One region of the Pseudomonas sp. Marseille-QA0892 genome, then DNA from elsewhere that is predicted to be linked to it. Evidence: predicted binding sites of a transcription regulator. Region 1 holds the regulator's gene; each other region holds the start of a gene.

Region 1 (5,713 bases):
CGGGAGCGGGCGTTTCGACCTTGGTCGGCTCAGCCTTGGGCGGGTCGCTCGGCCCACTGAACTGACCCTTGCCATGCAACTGGTCAAGCAGCGCTTCAAACTCATCATCGGTGATTTCGTCACCCTGCCCGGCCGGTGTAGCGGCGGCCGGCGCAACCGACGCAGCTGCAGCGACAGGCGCAGGCGCTTCGACGAACTTGCCCTTGCCATGCAACTGATCAAGCAAAGCCTCGAATTCGTCGTCTGTGATTTCGTCGCCGCTGGCAGGTGCCACTGGCGCGGCAGCGGGCTCATTACCCAGCGCGCCCATCAAGGCGTCGAATTCGGTATCGGTAATATCTGCCGACACCTGAGCGGCTTCGGGTTCAGGCTCCGGAGCGACATCGGCAATGGGCGCAGGAGCCGGTTCGTCCGCACTGGCTGGCTCTGCCAGACGTGCAAGCGCGGCCAGCAGAGCGGGCGATGCCGGCGTCGGCTCGCTCCGCTCACGGACCTGCCTGAACATCTCATTGACGGTGTCCAGGGCCTGCAGGACCACGTCCATCAATTCGGCATCGACGCGGCGTTCGCCCTTGCGGAGGATGTCGAAAACGTTCTCTGCGATGTGGCAGCATTCGACAAGCGCGTTGAGCTGCAGGAAACCTGCGCCGCCCTTGACGGTGTGGAAGCCGCGGAAAATCGCATTGAGCAAATCCATGTCATCTGGACGGCTCTCGAGTTCGACGAGCTGTTCAGACAGCAATTCCAGGATCTCGCCGGCCTCTACCAGGAAGTCCTGGAGGATTTCTTCATCGGCGTCGAAGCTCATTCGTGTGCTCCCCAAGGGCGTATCGCCATGATCTTTCGTTAGGTGGTCGCCAGGCAGGCGCCGAACCAGCAAGCGGGCTCGTCAGAACCCGAGGCTGGACAACAGGTCGTCGACATCATCCTGATTGGAAACGACGTCTTCCCGTTTATCGGCATGAATCTGCGGACCTTCACCCTGAGATGATTTTTTCTTTTCAGGTGCCTGAACAGGCTCCGCCGGCTCGTGCCGCATGCCGGTGTAGCGGTCCACCTTGCTCGCCATCAACATGAGCTTGAGCAGGTCGCTCTCGACCTTTGTGATTAGCTGCGTCACGCGCTTGATCACCTGGCCGGTCAGGTCCTGAAAGTCCTGCGCCAACAGGATGTCATTGAGGTTTCTGGACAGCTGGTCGCTATCCTGCAAACCGCGAGACAGATAATTTTCAATACGCTTGGCCAGCTCACGAAATTCGTCGGCGCTCATTTCGCGACGCATGAAGCGCTGCCAGTCCGCCATGAGGCTCTGGGACTCGTAACTGATGTAATTCACCAGCGGCGCGCTTTCTTCGACCAGATCCATGGTCCGGTTGGCCGCTTTCTCCGTCATCTGTACGACGTAGGAAAGACGATCCGTTGCATCGGAGATCTGCGAAAGCTCCTTGGCGTGCTCTCCGCCGCCATCAAGCTGCAGGCCGACAATGGCGTTATGCAGCTCACGCGTCAGCTTGCCAACCTCATGATAGACATGGAGGTCTCGTGCCTTATCGAGCCGATGGATGAGAAGAACCGCTTCGCTGAAGTCGCCAGATTCAAGGCTGGAGACCAACTCGCGCGCATGCTGTTTGAGGGTCGATTCGAAATCGCCCGTCTCTGAATCATTTTTTGCCATGACGCCCTCGCGGCCCGGATCAGCCGTTGACCCGTTCGAAGATCTTGTCGATCTTTTCTTTCAGAACCTGAGCCGTGAACGGTTTCACGACGTACCCGTTCACTCCGGCCTGGGCAGCCTCGATGATCTGGTCGCGCTTGGCCTCTGCGGTCACCATGAGCACTGGGAGCTGCTTGAGTCGATCGTCCGCACGCACGGCGCGCAGCAGATCGATACCCGTCATGCCAGGCATGTTCCAGTCGGTTACCAGGAAGTCGAAGTTACCGCTCTGCAGCATTGGCAGTGCAGTCGTACCATCATCCGCCTCGGCGGTATTGGTGAAGCCCAGATCACGCAGCAGGTTTTTGATGATGCGCCTCATCGTGGAGAAATCGTCCACGATAAGAATCTTCATGTTCTTGTCCAAATCGGCCTCCGTACAATCGCCATTACGCCCGATGTCGGGCCGCGCCATTCTATCGTGGAACGTGCTGGCCTCAGCCAGCTCGCCCTTTCAAACATAAGGCTCTTCTTGGTGAAGAAGAGCCCTTTGGAACATATCGATGATCAACGGGCTGACACATACTCCGCCGTCCTGCCAACCCGCGCTTTGAACCTTGCCCCTCAGCGTGCTCGCCACTCACCCAGACGTGAGCGAAGACGCGCCGCACACTGGCTGTGGAGCTGACTGACCCGCGACTCACTCACACCGAGCACCTCGCCGATCTCCTTGAGGTTGAGCTCCTCATCGTAGTACAGCGCCAGCACAAGGCGTTCGCGCTCGGGCAGGTTCGAGATCGCGTGTGCCAGTGCGGACTGGAAACGCTCGTCTTCCAGCTCGCGGGACGGTCCCTGGTGGGTCGTCACATGGTCTTCGTCGTCGCCGAACTCGCCTTCCTGCAGCAGATCATCGAAGCTGAACAGGCGGCTGCCCTGCGTATCGCTGAGAATGCCGTAGTACTCTTCAAGGCTCATATCTAATTCGGCCGCAACTTCCTGATCTTTAGCGTCGCGTCCCGTTCTTGCTTCGACGGCGCGAATCGCATCGCTGACCATGCGGCTGTTGCGGTGCACCGAACGCGGTGCCCAGTCGCCTTTGCGGACTTCATCCAGCATTGCGCCCCGGATGCGGATCCCGGCGTAGGTCTCGAAACTCGCGCCCTTGCCGGAGTCGTACTTCTTGGCTGCCTCGAGCAGGCCAATCATGCCGGCCTGCATAAGGTCTTCCACCTGTACGCTGGCCGGTAGGCGAGCCAGCAAGTGATAGGCAATCCGCTTGACCAGCGGCGCGTAGCGCTCGATGAGCTGATGCTGCGAATCCTTCGCTTGGGCTTTGCTGTACATACGAAGTCCACTGGCTGCTGACATGGGATTAGCCCGCTACGGGTTGTTGCACAAGACGTTCGACGAAAAACTCGAGGTGGCCGCGGGGGTTGGCCGGCAAGGGCCAACTGTCGACCTTCTGAGCGATCGCCTTGAACGCGAGTGCGCATTTGGATCGAGGAAAGGCTTCATAGACTGCCCGTTGTTTCTGTACCGCCTTGCGTACCGATTCATCGTAGGGAACGGCTCCCACGTACTGCAGCGCCACGTCCAGAAAACGGTCCGTGACCTTGGTCAGCTTAGCAAACAGATTGCGTCCTTCCTGCGGGCTGTGAGCCATGTTGGCCAGCACGCGGAAACGGTTCATTCCAAAGTCGCGGTTAAGCAACTTGATCAAAGCGTAGGCGTCGGTGATCGATGTAGGTTCGTCACAGACGACAACCAGCACTTCCTGCGCGGCGCGCACGAAGCTGACGACCGCATCACCAATACCGGCAGCGGTATCGATTACAAGTACATCCAGGTTCTCGCTGATTTCGCTGAATGCCTGAATCAGGCCCGCGTGCTGCATCGGCGAGAGATGGACCATGCTCTGCGTGCCCGAGGCGGCCGGTACGATACGAACGCCACCGGGGCCCTGGAGCAGAACATCGCGAAGATCGCACTCGCCGGCGATGACATCCGCCAGCGTACGCTTGGGTGCCAGACCCAGCAGGACGTCGACGTTGGCCAGGCCAAGGTCGGCGTCGAGCAGCATCACGCGGCGGCCGAGATCGGCCAGGGCCATCGAGAGGTTGACCGACACGTTCGTCTTGCCGACCCCGCCCTTTCCGCCGGTTACCGCGATGACCTGTACAGGGTGCATGCCCATGGTTCTGCTTACCTATTCTCAGTGTGTAGCACAGCACTCCAGAGAGGCTGTCGTGTCGTTTCTGGGCTGCCGGGTTTAACCGGCCCGGCGGCCGCGGTTCTGGTACAGACCGGAAAACATCTCGGCCATCACATCTTCGCTGGGCTCCTCGGCCGCCTGCAGGCTTACTGCGCGGCTAACGATCTGGTGCGAGCGAGGCAGTTGGATGTCCTCGGGAATCTTCGGCCCGTCTGTAAGATAGGCTACCGGTAGCTGATGCCCAATTGCCAGCGCCAAAATTTCGCCGATGCTTCCAGCTTCATCCAGCTTGGTCAGGATGCAACCAGCCAGCCCACAACGCTTGTAACCATGATAGGCCGCTTTCAGCACCTGGCTCTGGCTGGTAGCCGGCAACACCAGGTAACTGCGTGCGTTAATTTTCCGACTCGCTAGTGAGTCCAGTTGCAAACGCAGTGCCGGATCATTCACTGGCAGACCAGCGGTATCGATCAGCACGACGCGCTTCTTGGCCAGCGGCGCCAGCGTTTGCACCAGCGACACGCCTGGGTCGACCTGCACGACCGGTACGTTCAAGATACGGCCAAGGGTCTTGAGCTGCTCCTGCGCGCCGATCCGGAAGTTGTCCATGCTGACGATCGCGATGTTTTGTGAGCCGTACTTAAGCACATAACGCGCCGCCAGCTTCGCCAATGTCGTCGTCTTTCCGGCACCTGCCGGGCCGACGAGTGCAATCACACCACCCGCTTCCAGGGGCTCCTGCTCGCAGGTACGAATGCCCTGGGCGAGGTAGGCAAGTACCAGGCGCCAGGCCTTACGGCCGTCCGCGATGTGTGCCACTTTCTCCAGCAATCGGCGGGCGAGTTCGGCCGGCAGACCCATGCGCTGCAGCCGACGCCACATCGCGGCCTGCTGTGGGCGGGCATTCTGCATTTGCGTCCAGGCAAACGAGCCAAGCTGCATTTCGAGCAATTCGCGCAAGCCGTTGAGTTCGCTGCGCATGGCGTCCAGTGCGCGAGAATCTGCGGCTGGAGCTGATGCAGCGGGTGCTCTTTCGGACGCCTTGGGCTTGACTGGCGCGGCAGCAACCGTTGAGGCCGGAAGCTCGGGCGCGATCAGCGATTCATTCGCAAACAGCTGGCGATCCTTGGCGGGTGCCTGCTCGCGGCTCGCCAGATCGGCATGCGCCGAGGCGATCTTCGCCTGAGTCTTGCGCAGCTCCGCTTCGAGCGCCGGATTGGACCGAGCCGGTTGTGCCGGCATCTGGTAATCGACAGCGGCCGTCAGCTCGACGCCTCCCGCAACCTTACGGTTGCCGATGATGGCAGCATCGGCGCCCAGCTCATCACGAACCAGCTTCATGGCGGTACGCATATCGGCGGCGAAGAAGCGTTTGACTTGCATGGCCTATTGACCTCAGTTCTGTCCCACGGTGGCGACAATGGTGACTTGCTTGTTGTCCGGAATTTCCTGGTATGCCAGCACGTGCATGTTTGGGACCGCGAGGCGAGCGAACCGCGAAAGCATCGCTCGGACGGGGCCGGCTACCAGCAGTACCGCTGGCTTGCCGAACATTTCTTGACGCTGTGCTGCATCTACAAGGGACCTTTGCAACTTCTCTGCCATTCCGGGTTCGAGAAGGATTCCTTCGTCAGCACCCTGTCCGGCTTTCTGCATGCTGCTGAGCAATATCTGTTCCAACCGCGGGTCTAGGGTGATCACAGGCAGCTCCGGCTCTAGTCCCACAACGGTTTGCACGATCGAGCGGGCCAGTGCGACGCGAACGGCAGCAACCATCGCGGCGGGATCTTGACTCCGCGCAGCAACGTTGGCGATGGCCTCGGCAATGGTGCGAATATCCCGCACGG
Region 2 (5,713 bases), 210 kb from region 1:
CGAGCAATGCGTCGAACTCGGCTGGCAACATCTCGCGGATGATCTCCGAGCCGTGGAACAAAAATACGGCCTCGGTCAGTGGGGGCGGCTTGAGCGGGCTCACGGTGCGGGCTCCTCTGGCTTAACGAATGCAGGACATTAGCCTTGAACACAGATAGCCGCACCAGGGCGGTGGCGGCAACGGTTCGGCAGCTAGTCTAGGCCAGAGAGCGTCACGCAGGTGTGACACGCTTGGCAGCCATCCGGGCTGCCAGGCAGATCACTTCGCTTTGTAGATGATGCCTGGGTTGCACTGAACCATCTGGTACAGGTTCGGCAGGCCGTTCAGGGCTTCCGATGCGCCCAGGAACAGATAGCCACCTGGTTTGAGGGTGGCATGGATGCGCGTGAGGATGTCTTTCTTCACATCTGCCGAGAAATAGATCAGGACGTTCCGGCAAAACACGACGTCGAACTTGCCCAGAGGCGCGTAGCTGTCCAGCAGGTTGAGTGATCGAAACTCAACGCGATTGCGGATCGTCGGCTTCACAACCCAGCGGCCAGGCGTCTTCGGATCGAAATAACGCTGCAGGCGATCTGGAGAAAGCCCCCGCCCCATGGCAAGGCTGTCGTACTCTCCAGTCTTGCATGCATTAAGCATCGAGCCAGACAAATCGGTTGCCACGATCTGCACACCGGCACGGAGTTGGCCCGGCGCCGTACGCTCGTACTCATCGAGCGTCATCGCCAGCGAATAGGGCTCCTGACCAGACGAGCACGCCGCCGACCAGATACGGAGGCGCTGGCCCGGGCTTGCCTTGAGCATTTCAGGCAAGACCTTCGACTTCATCACCTCGAAGGGATAGGCGTCGCGAAACCAGAGCGTCTCGTTGGTCGTCATGGCATCGACAACCTGCTCACGCAGCGTTCCCCTTACGGGTGACTGCATCTTCTGGACGAGCTCTCCAAGCGACGCAATACCTTGCTGCTCCATCAGCTTGTTGAGGCGGCTGGAAACCAGGTACTGTTTGTTGGTGCCGAGCAGGATCCCGCAGGTCTTTTCGAGAAAGACGCGGAACTGCTCGAAATCCGAATTGTTCGTGGATGACACTCAGAGGCCTCGCGCAACAGGGTAAAAGCGTGGTGTGGCAAGCTGGGCTTCAGCTTGCGCACACGGCATTGATTCGTTCGACCACGCGAGACGCCAATTCGTCCGGCTTGAACTTCGGCAGGAAATCATCGGCGCCGACCTTTTTCACCATCGCCTGGTTGAACACACCCGACAGCGATGTATGCAGAAGGATATGCATCTTCTGCATTCTTGGATCGTGGCGCACCTCTGCCGTCAGGGTATAGCCATCCATCTCGGGCATCTCGATGTCGGAGATCATCATCAGAAACTCATCATTGGGCTGCTTGCCCTCGTCGAGCATCTTGTGAAGATAGTCCAGCGCCTGACGCCCGTCATTAAGTGCGACGACTTCCAGGCCAACGCTTTCGAGGCAGCGTTTGACCTGCTTGCGAGCGACTGACGAGTCATCGACGATCAGCACGCGACGAGACATGGCCTTGGCCTGTGTCTCGCTGTCGATCACACCTTCGGAAATGACTTCCGAGGTCGGCGCAACCTCGGCCAGGATCTTCTCGACATCAATGATCTCGACAAGCTGGTTGTCTACCCGGGTGACCGCAGTCAGATAGTGCGCGCGCCCGGTACCCTTGGGTGGCGGATGAATCGACTCCCAGTTCATATTGATGATGCGCTCAACGGAGCGCACCAGGAATCCCTGAATCTTCGAGTTGTACTCGGTGATGATGACAAAACTGTTCTTGATGTCATCAAGGCCGCGTCGACCCGTCGCCATCGAGAGGTCGAGAATGGGCAATGTACCGCCACGAATGTTCGCGACACCGCGCACAACCGGACTGGACTTCGGCATGATGGTCAGATGTGGGCATTGCAGCACCTCTTTCACCTTGAACACGTTGATGCCGTAAAGCTGCGAGCCATCCAGCCGGAACAGAAGCAGCTCCAGACGGTTCTGCCCCACCAGCTGTGTTCGCTGATTAACCGAATCCAATACACCGGCCATGCCGATTACCTCATAAAGACTGATGCGTATTCCCGATTCCGCAAATGGCACGCCCTTTGCTGAAATCCGGTCATGAATACATTTACGTCACTTTTTCGACTGATCGCCCGATTCCGCCTTTTCAAGCGCGGCGTACGGTCGCTTTCGCTCGGCTGCGGTCTACTGCTGGCCTCGCAGACGTATGCGCAGGAGCTTGTCACTACGCCCAACCAGCTTATCGGCACTGCCCAGGGTTTTCTTGAATGGACTGTAGAAGATTATCTGCAACGTAGTGCAATCGAAGCACGTCACGAGATCAGCATCAACACAATTGATCCCCGCCTGCGCCTCGGCTATTGCCCGGACGGCATCAATGCATCACTTGAAAGCCCCGCCGAGCCGATCGGCCGGGTGACTGTCCGTATCACCTGCACCGGCAGCGCACCGTGGACGGTGTTCGTTCCCGCCCAGGTTAAGTTCTTTAGAAATGTAGTCGTGACGACGCAGCCACTGAAACGTCTCGCCGTCATTGGCTTCGATCAGGTGGCGCTTGCCGAGCGCGACATCGGGCTCATAAAGCAGGGCTACCTGACATCTGTCGATCAGGTCGTCGGTAAGAAACTCACGCGCCCGACCGTCATGGATCAGGTGCTCAGCCCCTCCTTCCTGAACGATGCGGAACTCGTTCGCCGTGGCGACCAGGTCGTGATTTCTGCGCGTAGTGGCGCTATCAATGTGAAGATGCCGGGCGAGGCGCTGGCCGATGGCGCCCAAGGCCAGCAGATTCGTGTCCGCAACCAGCGCTCGGAGCGCGTGGTCAAAGCTCGGGTGACCGGTCCCGGGCAGGTCGAGGTGGATATGTAGACACGTCGACGAAACCTCGTTTTCGGCACGGCCTCGTCGAGCAAGGCATCGACGAAAGGTGTAGCATGTGCCAGCCATCCGTTGTACGGTCGATGGACGCCAGGTACGTCTGTTATGCGGAATCGACGACCTCTCGGTGGCGGGATGAAAAAAAAGCTCAAGTTTCCTTCGGTAGCGCCGAAAAGCTTGGCAAGCGTCCACTACGAGGTTTCAAGACATGGTTATCGAATTCAATCGGCCGAATTCGACTTCGGCCCCGACGACAAGTCGAACAAGCGCCACGCAAGGCCCTTCCCAGGCGGAAAAGCCCACGAAGGCCGCTGAGCCACAGGCAGCCGCTTCGACGTCGCGCGGCGAGAGCGTTCAGCTGAGCCAGGAAGCGCAGGATCTGAAAGGCGTGACCGACCGACTGAAAGACCTACCAGTGGTCAACAGCGAAAAGGTTGCAAGCCTCAAGGCTGCTATCGCTGATGGCAGCTACCAGGTCAACAGCGAACGCGTCGCCAGCAAAATGCTCAATTTCGAAGCGCAGCGCTGATCCTCAGGATTTGTGCCGCGCGTTAGCTCACGCGGAGTATTCTGAATGCCTGCTGCTGCCCTGCTGCAATTGTTCGAAGAAGACGTCGGCCATGCCGAGCGCCTTCGTGGCCTCATCGATGAAGAGTTCGACGCGCTCCAGGCACGTGACCTGGAACGACTCCAGGCCATCTTGGCTGAGAAGCAGCCCTTGCTGGCGCTGTTGGACCAGCATGCCAAAATGCGGACCGCATTGATGTCCAAGGCGGGACTGCCTGCTGATCGAGACGGGCTGGAAGCGCTTGCCAAGCGCGCGGCCGAAGGCACCGCCCTTGTGGAACGTAGCGAGGCGCTGAGCGCCGGGCTCGAGCAGTGCCGGGCCAGCAATGTGCGAAACGGGCGTCTTATCAATGCCAACCAGGCGGCTGTTGGGCAACTGCTTGGCATCCTGCGCGGCGGTAACGATACACCGAGCCTGTACGATCGACGTGGCAGCACGGCACGGTCTGGATACCAGCGCCCGCTGAGCGAAGCCTGATTTTCAACTCGCACAAGGACATACTGTCGATAAGCCAGTATTCTGGTGCAACGTATCAAGAGACCGGAGCACTGGACGTGTCCACCCTCTTTGCCCAAAACGATGGCCCACAGCCCCCTCGTATCCTGAAGACGGCTGTCGAAGTACAGGCCAACCTGAGGACGCTCCTGGAAGGACGCGACCCATTGGTAATCAGCTTCGAGGGCCGCGGCCAGCTATTTCAGAGCTTCGTTGTCGCCGTTGATAAAGAGCGCGGCGTTTATGCGCTCGATGAAATCATTCCCAACGCAGGCGAGCGATTCATCACAAACGGTGAGCCTTTCAAGGTCCACGGCTATCATGATGGCGTCAAGATCGCCTGGTCCTCCGACGGCGCGCTTCAGGTAGGTGAGCTTTCCGGTGCGAAATGCTACTGGGGATATCTGCCCGCTGAGGTCATTTATTACCAGCGCCGCAACGCGTTTCGCGTGTCCCTCAAGCTGAGCGAACTGGTGGACGTCGATCTCGGAGGCAAGCGCCTGTCGGACGCGATCAGCGGGCAGATGCTGGATATCTCCGCCACAGGATGCAGGATTCGCTTCCCGGGGAATGTCACCGACCGCATCCAACCCGGCCAGGTTTATGACACCTTCACCGCCAGGTTACCGTTCGGCGCACTGACGATGGCCATTGAGCTGCGCCATTGCCACTATTCGAACGAAGCCGACAAGACCTTCGCCGGCATCCGCTTTCACAGGATGAGCGGCCTCGAACAGCGCAATGTCGAGCGCTTCGTCTATCAGCTCCAGCGCGAAGCGCGCCGCGTCGACTAGCCCTTTATCCTGATCGACCGGCCCCCTATGGCCGGTCTTTCCGCTCATCGCCGTCTTCAGGCGTATCTGAACCCGAGCCGCTCAAAACTCCAGCACCATCAACCCCAGGCGAAGCCTCCGTTTCGGAAGTAACCGACTCGTCGCCCGGCGCTGCGGCTTCCGGCGCATCCTCCGTCATGACATCCTGAACCACCTGCTCGTCGACCCGCGGATCGAGCGCTGCCGTGAGGGGTGAACTCGCCGTACTGTCCTGCATGGGAACGTGTTGAAGCGGCGCGTTCTCGACCTGATGTTTGTGTGTCACCTGATCCGGCCTCACGCGCCAGACCAAAAGCAGGCCACATGCGCTGAAGAATGCGTAAAGCATGTTCGCGCCAAAAAGCTTCATCAGCAGCCCACCCAGCAGTGGACCGATACTGGCGCCGATACCGAAGGTCACCAGCAGCATCGCTGTGAGCGACACGCGCCGCTCTGCCTCGACATGATCGTTCGCGAACGCCACCGCAAGGGGATAAAGACTGAAGTGCAGCAGGCTAACAATGAACGCTAGGGGCAAAATCAGCTGCAGCGGCAGTTCTGGCATCAACGCGAGGGGAAGCGACGCTATGGTCAAGGCCAGTGCCGCATTGCGAATCAGTTTGGATCGGTCCGAACGGTCCGAGAACCAACCCAGTGGCCACTGCACAACGAGTCCCGCCAGGATACACGCACCCATGTACAGGCCGACCTCCTCTGTCGGCAGGCCTACGCGAGACGCATACAACGGGCCCAGGCCATAGAACGCGCCAATGACGAGGCCCGATGCGAACGTTGTCATCAGCGATACGGGCACGCGCTGCAGGAAGAACCGCGGCTCGAGCGGCGCAGGACGCAACGGGGCCGGGTGCAGCTTTCCGGTAAGGGCGACAGGTACCAGGCACAGTGCAAAACAC
Region 3 (5,713 bases), 600 kb from region 1:
GACGCCGACACTCGCGTCGGCGCGCTGTCGGAGGCCACAGGCAAGGGCACACACACCACGACTACCGCTCGACTGTTCCACTTCCCATCCGGTGGCGACCTCATCGACTCACCAGGGATCCGAGAATTTGGTCTGGTCCACGTCACGCGTGAAGATGTGGAAGATGGCTTTATCGAAATGCGCGCACTGTTCGGCACTTGCCGTTTCAGGGATTGCCGGCATGATCGTGAGCCTGGCTGCGCACTGCTCAAGGCACTTGAGGATGGGCGCATCCGGCCGCAACGGATGGACAGCTACCGCCACATCCTCGCGACCCTGCCAAAGGACGACTACTGATACGAAAAAGCGCCGCCGGGTTCTAACCGTGCGGCGCTTCGGCCCCCAGGTGCCGATTTACTGTTTGGCCTGATCGAACTTGAGCACACCCGCCTCGAAGACATTGACCTTCTGCTGTACCTGAGCAGCCGGTGCCGGCGCGCCTGATGGCGCGGCACTTGCACCCGGCACCGCGCTTGGCGCGGCCTCTGCCTTGTCGCCTGACGCGCCCTCGGCACCCTGCGTGCCTTCGATTTCGCCCTGCGCCTTGCGTGTCAGCACGACGATATCGATGCGGCGGTTGACTGGATTCATCGGGTCTTGCCTGTCGAACAGGCTCGAAGAAGCATAGCCGACCACACGCGCCACTTGATCCGAGGGATAACCGCCCGCCTCTAGCGCCCGACGCGCTGCATTCGCGCGATTCGCGGACAGCTCCCAGTTGCCAAAACCGTTGTTACCGGCGAACGGCTTCGCATCGGTATGGCCACTGATGCTGATCTTGTTCGACACAGCGCGAATGGTGTCGGCCATGATCAGCAGGATGTCTTCGAAGTACGGCTGGAGCCTCGCACTGCCCAGATCGAACATCGGCCGGTTGGCCGCATCGGTGATCTGAATCCGCAACCCGTCCTGCGTGATTTCGAAGTTGATCTGGTCGCGGAAATCCTTGAGTTCCGGGTTTTCATCGACCTTGACCTGAAGCTCTTTCAGCAGCAGCTCCAGGCGCTCCTTGTCGACCTGCTCCGCCAACTGCTCCGCCAATTGCGATGCCTGCAGCGCATTGGTGCCCTTGTCCGGCAGGACCTCATTCTGCGGCTGTTCCTCCACCTGTGGGTTCAGCGTCCTGTCGGGAGAAGGCGTAGGTGTCCCTCCCAAATCGATGACATAGGGGCTCGCGCTTTCACTGAAGCCGATCGGATCCTGGAAATAGCCGGAAATCATCTTCTTCTGCTCCGGCGAAGCGGAAGACATAAGCCACATCACGAGAAAGAACGCCATCATGGCCGTCGCAAAGTCTGCGAACGCGATCTTCCATGCCCCACCGTGGTGGCCGCCGGCGGTCTTCTTTACCCGCTTGACGATGATTGGCTGGTTATTTTCCATGACTCAGCCTCAGCTACCGCGGACCGCTTGCTCAAGCTCGCTGAAGCTGGGCCGGTGCGCGGGATAGATGACCTTACGGCCGAACTCCACCGCCAACGAAGGCGGCATGCCGGAGGCGGACGCCACCAAGGTGGCCTTGATCGCTTCGTACAGGTTCACTTCTTCCTTGGCGTCGTGTTCAAGTGCGCCTGCCAGCGGAGCGAAGAAGCCGTAGGACGCCAGAATGCCGAGGAATGTGCCCACCAGAGCAGTCGCAACCTTTTCACCGATCTCGGCGTTGGTTGCCTCAGCAAGAATCGACATCGTAATCACGATACCGAGTACCGCGGCCACGATACCCATCGCCGGCATACCATCAGCCACCTTTGCAACGGCATGGGCAGGATGCTCCAGCTCTTCTTTAAGGCTGGATATCTCCATGTCGAAGAGGTTTTCGAGCTCGTGCGGCGCCATGTTGCCGCTGGACATGATTCGCAAGTAGTCACACACGAACGCCATCATGCGGGCGTCCTTGATGACGGTCGGGTATTTGCTGAAGATCGGGCTCGCAGCAGGGTCTTCGATATCCGCTTCGATGGCCATCATGCCTTCGCGACGGCTCTTGTTGAGGATCTCGTAGAGAAGCTTCAGCACATCAAGATAGAACGAATGCGTGAAGCGGCTGCTGAACATGCTCAAGGATTTCTTGAACACGCTCATGAATGCGCTACCAGGGTTCGCCTGCAGGAACGCACCCAGGGCCGCACCGCCGATGATCATGACTTCGAAAGGATGCACGAGCGCCATGACTTTGCCGCCGGAAAGTATGAAGCCGCCGAGTACGCTAGCGAAGACGACGATGATGCCGATGATTTTTGCCATTGAGGGAATCTTGCGAAGCCAATCGGAAAACAGGACGTGGGGGGCGCGCCAAGACAGGCCGAACCACACGCTTCGAAGGGGTTATCGGACAAAGCGGGCGAGACTATAGGCCGCTTGCCGGAAAAAGCCATCGGCGCGCATTGAATTTAATTGGTGCCCGGCCGATACACTGTATGTGCGGGACACCCGCAGCACCTTCCGGATTGGTCGTCGACTCATGCCAGACAAATACGCGGTACCCGACAGCCCCAGCGAGTGGCTCAAGCAATTGGACGCCGTCCGTCTGCCTATTCCGGCCGAGCAGCATTTGAAGGTGCGCCGGGCGCTTGGCGATAACCGTCGCTCGATCCGGGAGATCGCTGACATGATGCAGGGCAGCCCGGCATTGGCGCTGGCAGTCCTGCGCGAGGTAAATCGGCATCGCAGCAGCCTTGCCGAGCCGGCAGAAAGCCTTGAAATTGCATTGACACGCCTGGGCCTGAAGAACGCCGAGGCCTTGATGGACCGGCTTCCTGCTGTACCCGAAGCCGACATTCCCCCAGCGCTACGGCAATTGCTTTCGATAAGCCAGCATGCCTGCCAACAAGCCAATGGCCTCTTCGCTTCACGTCTCGCACGGCTATGGCAGGATATCCACTGGGGCAGCCTGCTTTTCCTCTCGCCTATGTGGACGCTGGCCGCCGCTCATCCCGACCTGTTCGGACAATGGGAACAGCGCGTGCTGGCCGATGACGAGGCCCCCCAACGGGTGGAAGCCGAACTGCTTGGGACGCCCTTGATGCCGCTCTGTCTGGCACTGGCGGAACGTTGGCAACTGCCTGATTGGATCATCGAAGGGTATCGGCTTCTGGTGGAAGACCGGCGAATGCTGGTCAAGGCGCAACACATTGCTCGGGACGAAGCCCACCCCCTCGACCAGCAGCGCCGGCTGGACGAGGACGAGCCTCTGCGGCGCTGGCTCACGCAACCGGGCAACACCGTAGTCCTGGCCAATGGACTTGCGCTGACAGCACACCATGCGTGGGATACCCCCCACAGCCTACGCTGGCAGCGCCTCACCGCGCTCTACCTACAAGTGAACCTTGACGAACTGCAACAGCAGCTGCATCAGTTGGCAGTCGTTAGTGCTCGCCAGCAGAAAGAGAAGGACCTCTGGCATCCAGCCGAAGCCCTCATCTGGCCGTGGCATGCGCGTCGTTTGACGCCAAAGGCGCCCATGGCCGCACCCAAACCTCGCCCCGCCGCTGCACCTGCTACTGCGCCGATGGATCCAGCCAATGGCGATCGCTGGCGGTCGCTATGCCGCGACCTGCTGCAAAGCCCTTCGCCCTTCGTCAACGTGCTTCAACTCGGCGCGACGGCGTGCGAAGCCGTTCAGGCCGGTGGGATGCAGCGCGTGCTGGTATTACTGGCTGATCGAACCGGAAGCGCCGTCACCGCGCAGCAGAGCGCGGGCTTCATGACACGGACAGCCGGGCTGAAGCTCGAAGCCAGCCAAAGCCAGGTCATCCGCAGGCTTATCAACCAACCGGGCCTGCTACGCCTGTCACCCGCCAATTATCCTCAGTTCTCGCCGCTGCTGCCGGGAGGCCTCAAGGCACTGTTCGAAGGCGAGCACCTCGTGCTGCGTTCGATTGGGGTCAATGGTCGTGTCGCGTTGATGATTGTGGCCGATCAGGCCGGTGCTCCCCTCAGCGATAACAGCGTCCAGATCCTGGGCAAGACGACCCAGTGCATCGAACGTGCCCTGGCGCAATTCGCATCGCGCGGTCGTCCCGGCTAGCGCTCAACAGCACCACACACCTGCGCCCTGTCAGACAGGCGGCGATCCGCTACAATCGGGCCTTTATGCTTCGGAGGCCCATGCATGTCTGCGTTTTCCGATTTACCCATGGTCATCGAGCCCGCCGATCTCGCTCCTCTGCTATCGGAGCCCGACCTGATTCTCGTCGACCTGAGCAGTGCCGACCATTACACCGCAGGGCACTTGCCAGGCGCCCACTGGGTCGATTATCGGCGCACCCAGCAGGGCCAGCCTCCAGCGCCCGGGCTTTTGCCGTCCAAGGATGCAATCGAAGCTGTGTTCCGCGAACTCGGTCATCGTCCCGACGCGGTCTATGTCGTCTACGACGACGAAGGTGGCGGCTGGGCAGGCCGGTTCATCTGGCTGCTCGATGTCATTGGCCACAGCCGTTATCACTACCTAAATGGCGGCCTGCATGCTTGGAGCGGCGAGGCGCGCCCCCTCACTCAGGACGTGCCGACCGCAGCCTCGAGCCCTGTCAGCCTGACACTGAGCGATGCGCCGACCGCGACGCTCGATGACATTCTCGACCATCTCGGCAAAGACGACCGTGTCATCTGGGATGCACGCGGACCGCTCGAGTACAGCGGAAAAAAGATACTGGCAGCGAAGGGCGGGCATATTCCAGGTGCAATCAACTTCGAATGGACCGCCGGAATGGACCGCACGCGCGGCCTGCGCATCCGCGAAGACATGGCCGAGCATCTGGTGTCATTGGGCATCACCCCGGACAAGGAAGTCGTGACGCACTGCCAAACGCACCATCGTTCCGGGTTCACCTACCTCGTAGCGCGCGCGCTGGGGTACCCCCGCGTCAAAGCCTATGCCGGCTCCTGGTCGGAATGGGGCAACCATCCGGCCACGCCCGTCGAACGCTGAGCGTTCACGTCGACACAGACAAGGACCATCATGACCTTCAAAGATCGCCTGTTCATCTTCAGCCAGTACATCACGCCGCACCATCTCCTCTCGCGCGCGGCCGGTTGCGTCGCCGAGTGCCGTGTTCGCTGGTTCAAGAACGCCTTCATCAAGGGCTTCATCAACCATTTCCAGGTCGACATGCGCGAAGCGCGCGTGGAAGATCCAACCGCCTACGAACACTTCAACGCCTTCTTCACCCGGGCGCTGAAGGATGGCGCTCGCCCCCTGGACCCGGCACCGGAAGCGATCGCCTGTCCTGTCGATGGCGCAGTAAGCCAGCTAGGCACCATCGAGAACGGCCGGATTTTCCAGGCCAAGGGACATAGCTTCAGTGCACTGGAACTGCTGGGCGGAGACGCCGGCCGCGCCGCGCCATTCATGGGCGGCTCGTTCGCAACGCTTTACCTGTCGCCCAAGGACTACCACCGGGTCCATATGCCCATCAGTGGCACGCTTCGCGAAATGGTATATGTCCCGGGCCGTATCTTCTCCGTGAACCAGGTCACCGCGGAGAACGTACCGGAGTTGTTCGCGCGCAATGAACGCGTCGTGTGTATCTTCGATACCGAGCGAGGCCCGATGGCCATGGTACTGGTAGGAGCGATGATCGTCGCAAGCGTCGAGACGGTCTGGGCAGGCCTGGTGACACCGCCGAAACGCACGCTGAAAAGCACCCGCTACGACGAAGCGGCACGCGCCCCGATC

Evidence for each region. Region 1 encodes FliA, which starts transcription of late flagellar genes. Its sites were predicted from a motif close to CTAAAGTTTNNNNNNNNNNNGCCGNTAA; they were not measured.
Region 2: flgM (flagellar biosynthesis anti-sigma factor FlgM) is a predicted target of FliA. The motif match lies at 3,072-3,099, and genes of this name have one in related genera.
Region 3: motA (flagellar motor stator protein MotA) is a predicted target of FliA. The motif match lies at 2,365-2,392, and genes of this name have one in related genera.

Annotation. Positions count from the first base shown of each region.
Region 1 is NZ_CM143104.1:2,691,099-2,696,811, forward strand. It holds gene ACY8D3_RS12510 (chemotaxis protein CheA) at 1-808, opposite strand, end outside; gene ACY8D3_RS12515 (protein phosphatase CheZ) at 890-1,675, opposite strand; gene ACY8D3_RS12520 (chemotaxis response regulator CheY) at 1,695-2,069, opposite strand; gene fliA (RNA polymerase sigma factor FliA) at 2,279-3,022, opposite strand; gene fleN (flagellar synthesis regulator FleN) at 3,027-3,848, opposite strand; gene flhF (flagellar biosynthesis protein FlhF) at 3,924-5,249, opposite strand; gene flhA (flagellar biosynthesis protein FlhA) at 5,262-5,713, opposite strand, start outside.
Region 2 is NZ_CM143104.1:2,483,371-2,489,083, forward strand. It holds gene ACY8D3_RS11485 (hypothetical protein) at 1-103, opposite strand, end outside; gene cheR (protein-glutamate O-methyltransferase CheR) at 260-1,090, opposite strand; gene ACY8D3_RS11495 (chemotaxis protein CheV) at 1,140-2,072, opposite strand; gene flgA (flagellar basal body P-ring formation chaperone FlgA) at 2,145-2,915, shown strand; gene flgM (flagellar biosynthesis anti-sigma factor FlgM) at 3,133-3,453, shown strand; gene ACY8D3_RS11510 (flagella synthesis protein FlgN) at 3,499-3,969, shown strand; gene ACY8D3_RS11515 (flagellar brake protein) at 4,047-4,781, shown strand; gene ACY8D3_RS11520 (MFS transporter) at 4,807-5,713, opposite strand, start outside.
Region 3 is NZ_CM143104.1:3,290,464-3,296,176, forward strand. It holds gene rsgA (small ribosomal subunit biogenesis GTPase RsgA) at 1-336, shown strand, start outside; gene motB (flagellar motor protein MotB) at 394-1,422, opposite strand; gene motA (flagellar motor stator protein MotA) at 1,432-2,283, opposite strand; gene ACY8D3_RS15315 (HDOD domain-containing protein) at 2,501-4,066, shown strand; gene ACY8D3_RS15320 (rhodanese-like domain-containing protein) at 4,151-4,966, shown strand; gene asd (archaetidylserine decarboxylase) at 4,997-5,713, shown strand, end outside.